DNA from 2 places in the Exiguobacterium sp. s36 genome. Region 2 is predicted to be linked to the other one. Evidence: a T-box and tRNA genes for the amino acid it is inferred to sense, from the RefSeq annotation. Region 2 holds a T-box; the other holds one or more tRNA genes.

Region 1 (4,424 bases), on a different contig from region 2:
CCCGACGGTCCGGGTCGGAACCGTGACCGCGGAAGTGAAACAGTCAACATTCTGTTGGTCGGATGGGGGCGAGGCGGTATGCGAGGACCATGCTCTGCCGGAGGCGGATGACCTACAGCTCGTGCCGGTCGAAGCGGGTGCCGAGATTGATGTCGAGTTCCATGCCGAGCCGTCGAACGCCTCGTTCCATCAACTCGTCGATGGGGAACTTGTCCCGGCTGAACCGGTCGTGCCAGACGAGCCGGGCGTTTATGTATTCGAGACGGGCGGGGATTGGCCGCAAGGCGATAGCCGCTATGTATTCGGGGTCGAGGTCAAAGAATAAAGATGTTGACCTGTCCGCTACGGCCGGCTTTATGATAAACGAGAAGGGGGGACGCCAATGATTCAAATCGGAAAAGTGGTCCATCTAACGGGGTTGTCCACTAAAGCAATAAAATGGTATGAAGCAAAAGGACTTGTCCAACCGACTCGTTTAGAGAATCAGTATCGGTTATACGGGATGGAAGAAATAAGGCGCCTGAACGAAATCAAGTTACTACGTCAAATGGGCATCTCACTCGAACAAATTCAAGCGGCAGAAAGTGTGAGCGGGTTACTCGACAGCAGACTTGACGAGGTTCAACGTGAGATCGAGGCGTTGCGACAAGTCGAGCAACAAATTAAATGGATGCAAACAGGGGGAGATTCAATGAAAGTACGTTATGAGAAGTGGGACCAACCGAAAATCGTAAACGGCTATGTATCCGAACTCACCAAAATCCCATTCGTTTGGGAAAAACTGCAAACAGAGCTGACAACAGACGAATCATATGGCGTCTGTTTAGCGAAAGAAGAAGCCTATTTAGCAGGGATGACTAATCCTGTGACAGGTGAAGACGGAAGACAGGTTGAACTGTCGGCAGGACGGTATCTTGTCGCCACGGTCGAAGGGGGAATTCCAGCCATCCCTACGACATATAATCAACTTCTAGCATTGCCGGATGTAACGTTGCGAGATGCACTCGATTTTGAGCGCTATATTCATGGGCAAGACGGAGCCGACGACTTGATTGAAATTTGGTTGCCCGTCCAATAACAAAGAAGTGCCTTTCCCGAAGTCGGGAAAGGCACTTTTGGATTAACGCGTCATGACTTTGTCGATGAGACCGTAGTCTTTCGCTTGTTCAGCTGACATGAAGTAGTCGCGCTCTGTGTCGCGCTCGATGACTTCAAGCGGCTGGCCAGTGTTGTCGGCCATGATTTGGTTTAATTTCTCACGCATCTTGATGATGCGCTCGGCATGGATTTTGATATCCGATGCTTGACCTTGCGTACCGCCGAGCGGTTGGTGAATCATGATCTCTGCGTTTGGAAGCGCGAAGCGTTTGCCTTGTTCACCGGCTTGAAGCAAGAAGGCACCCATCGATGCGGCCATTCCGATACAAATCGTCGACACGTTCGGCTTGATGAAGTTCATCGTGTCATAAATCGCCATTCCGGAAGTGATCGAACCACCCGGGCTGTTGATGTAAAGTGAGATGTCCTTATCTGGGTCCTCGGCTGCAAGGAAGAGAAGCTGGGCGACAATCGAGTTTGCGACGTTGTCGTCGATTGCACTTCCGAGCAAGATGATGCGGTCCTTGAGCAAGCGTGAGTAAATATCGTACGCGCGTTCCCCGCGACCTGTTTGTTCGATAACTGTTGGAATTAACATTGAATCTGCCTCCTTTATGTAGGTTGTAAACATATCATACCGCTATAGTCAATGTTGGTCAAACGATAGTCATCGTTTTTGACCTATTCCACGGTTTGACGATTCTAAAACGACAAAAGAGGCCAGGCATATGCCTGACCTCTTGCTATGATACACCCGGAGAGATTCGAACTCCCGACACCTGGCACCGGAAACCAGTGCTCTATCCCCTGAGCTACGGGTGCATGTTCTCTGACACGATTTATTATACATTTGTTTTTTTAAAAAAGCAATCCTGTTCGGCTCACTTTTTTTGAGCGCGATTTCCCGCTGTTCGATACAATAGGAAGCGAGAGGGGTGTGACCGATGCAACGGCAAGAACAGCAACAACTTCAGACACAACAGCTGACCCAGGACATGGTCCGGCGGCTGCCGATTCTCGAGGCGGACCGGACCGCGATCGCCTTTCAGCTCGGCCGGTTGGCTCGACGCAATCCATGTATCGCCACGGGGAGCGGTGCGGTCGAATGGGTGGCCGATACGGCGCGTGGGTTCGAGGAGCGATTGTTCGAGCAAATCGAGGAAGGGAGCGGGACCGAGGCCCAGCGTGCGCTCCAGAAACGGCTCGTCCTCGCGCTCGACCATCGCGGTCTACTACCGGAGAGCGACTTCGTGCTCGCCCATCGTTTCGAGGTCGATGTGGCGGACATTGAGGCGGCGCGCCAGGCGCTCTTGTTTCTAGAACCGACAGGGATCGGGGCAAAGAATGAGCACGACTGCCAATACCGGCATGCGATTGAACATGACGACCCACTCGTCTTGGACGTGTTCGAGGCGCTCGACGCGAACCTTGATGACATCCCGGGACGACTCGACATCTCGGTTGCCGAGTACGAACGAGTGACGCGTATCGTGGCAACGCTCCCGAAGACGCCATTATTATATGAAGGAACCGAACACGTCGTCCCGGAACTTGAAGTCGTCCGTCATGACGGAGAGCTCGTGACGACATGGTTCAGCCCGACGCTCGACGCGGCTCGGATCGGAGACGATCGCGAGGCGAAATGGTGGCATGAGACGCTCGAGATGCGGAACGCGACGCTTCGATTGGTATGGGCCGTCATCGCCGAACGGCAACGCGATTGGTTGGACGGGAAGCTCGTCTTGCACCCGTTGACGCGAAAAGAAGTCGCCGAACAAATCGGCAAGCACGAGTCGACCGTCGGCCGGGCGATTCAAGGCAAGTACGTGACGACCGAGGGCGGCGTGATGGCGTGGCGTCACTTTTTCGTCCGAGCCTCGCACGGGCAATCGCCGTTCATGGTGAAGAAGGCGCTCGCCGAACTGATTCAACAAGAGACGTCGCCGCTGAGCGATGCCGCACTCATGCGCGAGCTGGACCGGCTCGGCTATACGGTGACACGACGGACCGTGGCGAACTATCGGGAGGCGCTCGGTTTTGGAAACTCGCGGGAGCGGGAACGACAACTATGGAAAGGAGGGGACTGACATGGTCCTGACGTTATACCGCCGCGCCAACTGTTCGCTCTGCGAGGAGGCGCTCGTCATGCTCGAATGGCTCATGGAAGACTATCCGTTCGAGCTCGAGCAGATCGACATCACCGGCAACGAAGAACTCGAGGCGAAATACTTGTTTGAGATCCCTGTCGTCTTACACGAGGGACGTGTCATTAGTCAAGGTCGATACGATGACAGTAAAGTTGAAGATTTTGTTAAGTATACGCTTACATCGAAAAAAAACGTTTGAAGGGGTTGCAAGACGGAAAGGTGATTGATAAGATGAAGTCGTAGCGGTGGGACGCAAATATAAAAGTGGGACAAAAATTGTCCATGCTTTAAGTCGAGGGGGAATGAGTATGATCCAGCAGCTGATTCAAGTTCAGAAGCAAATCGTTCCCGACATGCTCGATACGCTCCGACATCGTTACGATATCTTACATTATGTCCGTTTGATGCAGCCGATCGGCCGCAGGACATTGGCCACAAGCCTCGGGCTGACGGAACGAATCCTAAGACGAGAAGTCGACTTCTTGAAAGACCAAGGTCTATTGATGGTCGCTACTCAAGGTATTTCCCTTACGGAATCGGGCCGAAACGTTCTCCGGGACTTGCACGAGGTCATGGGAGAGATCCTAGGCATCTCGGAAGTCGCACGAGAACTCGAGCGCAAACTAGGCGTTCGCCAAGTCGTCATCGTACCTGGTGATTCCGACGAGACGTTCTGGGTCCAGCGAGATATCGGTCGGGCCGCCGTCACGCAACTGAAAGCGAGACTGGCACCGGACGACAATATCATCGCGGTCACAGGCGGGACGACGATGGCATCGGTTGCGGCCATGATGTCGCCCGATAAAAAAGAACGGCCGATGCATTTCGTGCCGGCACGCGGCGGACTCGGAGAGACGCTCGAGTTACAGGCGAACACCGTCTGTTCTCGGATGGCCGACCGGGCCCATGCCGACTATCATTTACTCCACATTCCGGACGAGGTTTCGCAAGAGACATTCGAGCGGATGGTGGAGGAACCTAGCATTAAAAATGTACTGGAAATGATTAGAGCGGCGCGAATTGTGGTACATGGAATTGGTGAGGCGGAAACGATGGCGAAACGCCGTCACGCGTCACCAGAGCATTTGCGGATGATCGAACGGCACGATGCCGTCGCTGAAGCGTTCGGATATTATTTCAACGCGGAAGGTGAAATCGTGCACCGGGTCAAGACGGTCG
Region 2 (4,424 bases):
CGTATCGACGCCGATTGAGGCGGTCACTGGGATATCGATTCCGTCAACGTGGAATGGTTTGGTTTCGATTTGTTGACGGATGCGCTCGGCAATCTCGACGGCGGCTTCGACATCGCATCGGTTCAACAGCAAGATGAACTCCTCGCCGCCATAACGGGCTGCGAAATCATCGGTGCGGAGCACTTGGCGGATGCGGCGACCAAACTCTTGGAGCACGCTGTCTCCGACTTGATGACCGTGCGTGTCGTTGATTTTTTTGAAGAAGTCGATATCGAGCATTGCGACGGAAATCGGGTACATCGAGCCGTCCGAGATTTGTTGAATCCCGTATTCATAAAAAGCCCGTGCATTGGCAAGCAACGTCAAGCTGTCCGTCCGGCTCTCGGTATAGAGGCGGTCGCGTTCATGACAACGACTGATCGTTCGATTGAACGATTTGAGCAGTTTGACAATCTCACGTTGAATGATGGGCGGATAGCCATAGACGTGCTCGCCGGTCATGACGAGCCACGTGCGGATGCCTTCGATTTCCTCGGAACGGACCGAGATGAAGCTATGATAGTCTTCATCGAACTCGTTCGATAACGGGGCGTCCCATTCAAAGCGCATCTCATACTCGACCGAGGCTTCGTTCGGATAGGTTGCATCGAGTAAATCAAAGACGACGTGGCGATCGATCGGCTGGCGCGTCTTTAAATCAAAGTAAAGTGTGCGATCGAACAGTTTGAACTCGACGAACCCTTCGTCGTACTCGTTGAGTCGTTCACATTGACTGAGGAACACCTCAATCGCTTGCGCCTCGCTTTGTGACAACGACACGGCTTCTTTTGCCTCATCATATTGTTCAATCAACGATTTGAAGGCGTCTTGCCGACCTTTCTGGATGATGAGCCGCTTAATAAAGAAGGTGAGTGCGGCGGCGATACTGCTGACGACAAGCAAGTTCGTCTCACGGAAGAGCGAGGCTGCTAAAATGAAGACGAGACTGACGATATACGTGTAAAACGCGATGTTTAGAAAGTCGCGGACCGGGATATCGACACGGAACCACCAACCGACTTGATACTTTTGTACGACCGTGTTTAAGATGATGGCCACAATCAAGCCGGCAAGCGGCAGAAACGAATCTTGGGAATAAAAACCGAGACCGGTCACACCACCGAGTGCCAAGTAGACGCTGGCCGGGATGGCGATTTCCAAAAACGACGTGATGGCGTTCCACGGATACGTAAAACGGAACCGTCGAAGCGCGACGCGCGGTTTCAAGTTGACGAACTGGAAGACGAGTAGTCCAATCTGATTGACGAACAGCGCTGTCTCAAAATCAAAGAATAAAAAAATAATTAAGACGATACTTTCTGAAAAGGTAAAGTAGACGCCTTTCCGTTCAATGGAGTCCATTTGAAAAGTAATGACGAGCAACGCAATCAAGATGAACGGTAACGGCTCGATGGCCGGCATGTTTAATACGCCTGTAGCGAACAAGATGAGGGTCAAACTGAATAGCATACTCCAAATACTCCAACCGAGGACGGACATCTTGCGGAAATGGTTCATGGTTCCCTCCTATGTGGGAAAAATTCAATTATGTATGGTAGAAGATTCGGCACAATCACGCCCGAGTCCTGCCTATCCACCATAATGGCGGAATTCTAGCATTGAGTCTATATGAAATATCCTCTATAATGAAATTGCTTTTCAACCACATAGACGAAAGTCGATGAAAAAGAGAGTAACGATCGTTCCGTCAACAAAGCGACCTAGGGATTGGTGAGAGCCTAGGCTGACAAACATCGCGAAACGCACTTTTGAGATGCTATCCGAACTTGAGTAGGCGTAGCCGGGGGACCCCCGTTATCACCGATAAAGCGGTCTGCGTCAAGCAGGCAAGAAGAGTGGTACCGCGGGCCATCCCGTCTCTTTGCATCTGTGCAAAGGGCGTTTTTTTTATGAACAAATGATAAGGAGGAATTAGAATGAGTTATGAACGCAAATATGCGGAAGCCTTGTCCCGTGTCATCGGGGACGAGTTGACGCTCGACCAGATTGAAGCATTGATTGAAAAACCGAAACATGAGGCACACGGGGACCTTGCTTTCCCGTGTTTCCAACTTGCGAAAGCCTATCGTAAAGCACCGGTCATGATCGCGACGGATATCGCAAACGACTTGAACGATGAGTTGTTCACGAAAGTCGAGGCGGCTGGCCCGTATGTGAACGTCTTCTTGAGCCGTGACGTCGTCTCACAAGAAATCATCAACACGGTGCTCGATGAACAAGCGGACTACGCGACACACGCGACGCGCAACGAGACAATTGTCACCGACTTCTCGTCACCAAACATCGCCAAACCGTTCTCGATGGGACACCTTCGTTCAACGGTGATCGGGAATGCCATCAACCAAATCGCCCGTAAAAACGGTTATGACGTCGTCGGCATCAACCACCTCGGAGATTGGGGCACACAGTTCGGTAAACTGATGGTCGCCTATAAAAAATGGGGCGACGAGGAAGCGGTCCGGGCACATCCGATTGCTGAGCTCTTGAAGCTTTACGTCCATTTCCACGAAGAAGCGAAGACACAACCGGAACTTGAAGACGAAGGCCGTGCGTGGTTCAAGAAACTCGAAGACGGCAACAAGGAAGCGACTGAGCTTTGGACGTGGTTCCGCGAAGAATCACTCAAAGAGTTCCAAAAAGTATATGACCTCCTTGGTGTCGAATTCGACAGCTTTAACGGGGAAGCGTTCTATAACGACAAGATGGATCGCGTCGTCGCCATGCTCGAAGAGAAAAACCTTCTCGTCGAAAGTGAAGGGGCGATGGTCGTCTCACTCGAGGACGAGAACTTGCCACCATGCTTGATTAAAAAGAAAGACGGCGCGACGCTTTATGCGACACGCGACTTGGCAGCTGCCGTCTATCGTCATGAGACGTACAACTTCGTCCAGGCGAACTACGTCGTCGGCGGCGAGCAGGCGCTTCACTTCAAACAACTGTTCTCAGTCCTGCGCAAGCTCGGCTATGACTTCGTCGACGGTATGCACCACGTGCCGTTCGGCTTGATTTTGCAAGAAGGGAAAAAGATGTCGACACGTAAAGGTCGCATCGTCTTGCTCGAGGAAGTGCTCAAAGAAGCAATCGAGAAAGCACAAGCGAACATCGCTCAGAAGAATCCGGAACTTGCGAACGCGGACGACGTGGCACGCATGGTCGGTGTCGGCGCGGTCATCTTCCACGATTTGAAGAATGAACGCATCAACAACATCGAGTTCGACCTCGATAGCATGCTCAAATTCGAAGGCGAGACGGGCCCGTACGTGCAGTACACGAACGCGCGTGCGAACTCGCTCCTTCGTAAAGGTAACTACGACGGCTCGACGTTCACTGGCGCAAACGACGACCACACGTGGGGCGTCGTGACGATGCTCAACGCGTTCCCACACGTCATCACACGTGCCCACGAACGTCGCGAACCATCAATCATTAGCCGTTACGTGCTCGATTTGGCGCAAGCGTTCAACAAGTATTACGGTCATGTCCGTGTCCTCGAAGAAGATGCAGGCAAACAATCACGTCTCGCCCTCGTCAAAGCGGTGACGATCGTATTGACAGAAGGACTCCGTTTGATCGGTGTTCAAGCTCCAGAAGAAATGTAAGCACAAATAAGGGACCCTTTTGAGGGGGTCCCTTTTCCTATGCCTTCATGCGTGTGACCGTCCGGGCTTTTGTATCATACAGACACCATTCCCGGTCGAAGATGACGGCGCCGACATTGATGACGTACCGTTTTTTCTTCAAGGTGAACGGCTTCCCGATTTCCCAGGGAATCGAGCGACCTTTCCGGTAAATCCCCGGAATATGGCTGTGTCCGATAAAGACGAGCGGATACTTCCCTTTCTCGACAAGCGGTTCCCAGTCCGGACTCCATTTCACTTGGTGTCCATGCAAGAATAGCGCCTCATCGAGCGTCGTCTGCTCCGGTAATAAGGCGATTCGTGTCTTGACCGGATGCGACACCACGAGCACTTCGTCAATCCGCTCTTCTTGATTGCCGCGCAGGCTAGGGAAGGTGAGGAGCGCCTCGTAGTCAGGGTCGTACGTCACGACATCGGACACTTCATGGAAGCGCTCGTTGCGCCGTTTCTTACCGATATGACACTCGTACAGATCGCCGAGGCAAAGGATGTGCTCCGTCTCGCGGCGGACCGACTCGAGCACGGCTTTCAAATCATCAAACGAACCATGTGGGTCACTGATGATGGCGAGTTTCATCGGTAGTTTGTGAATTGGGCATCGACGGACAATTCGAGCTCACGGACGAGCTGCATGACGGCTTGAAGGTCATCGCGCGACTTGGCCGTCACACGGATTTGATCGTCTTGAATTTGCGACTTCACTTTCAGTTTTGATTCTTTGATGGC

The links. A T-box is a leader RNA that pairs with one kind of tRNA and senses whether it is charged. The one in region 2 lies ahead of argS (arginine--tRNA ligase), so its partner is inferred to be a tRNA-Arg.
Region 1: it has a tRNA-Arg gene. The T-box ahead of argS (arginine--tRNA ligase) is inferred to sense a tRNA for this amino acid. The anticodon was not compared.

What each region holds. Positions count from the first base shown of each region.
Region 1 covers NZ_JACSLW010000001.1:489,018-493,441, reverse strand. The annotation lists gene KNP95_RS02460 (hypothetical protein) at 1-325, shown strand, start outside; gene KNP95_RS02455 (MerR family transcriptional regulator) at 383-1,078, shown strand; gene clpP (ATP-dependent Clp endopeptidase proteolytic subunit ClpP) at 1,121-1,696, opposite strand; tRNA gene KNP95_RS02445 (tRNA-Arg) at 1,848-1,920, opposite strand; gene KNP95_RS02440 (RNA polymerase factor sigma-54) at 2,043-3,185, shown strand; gene KNP95_RS02435 (glutaredoxin family protein) at 3,187-3,444, shown strand; gene KNP95_RS02430 (sugar-binding transcriptional regulator) at 3,554-4,424, shown strand, end outside.
Region 2 covers NZ_JACSLW010000003.1:299,037-303,460, forward strand. The annotation lists gene KNP95_RS09435 (GGDEF domain-containing protein) at 1-1,557, opposite strand, end outside; T-box leader at 1,712-1,924, shown strand; gene argS (arginine--tRNA ligase) at 1,977-3,659, shown strand; gene KNP95_RS09445 (metallophosphoesterase family protein) at 3,697-4,275, opposite strand; gene KNP95_RS09450 (YajQ family cyclic di-GMP-binding protein) at 4,272-4,424, opposite strand, start outside.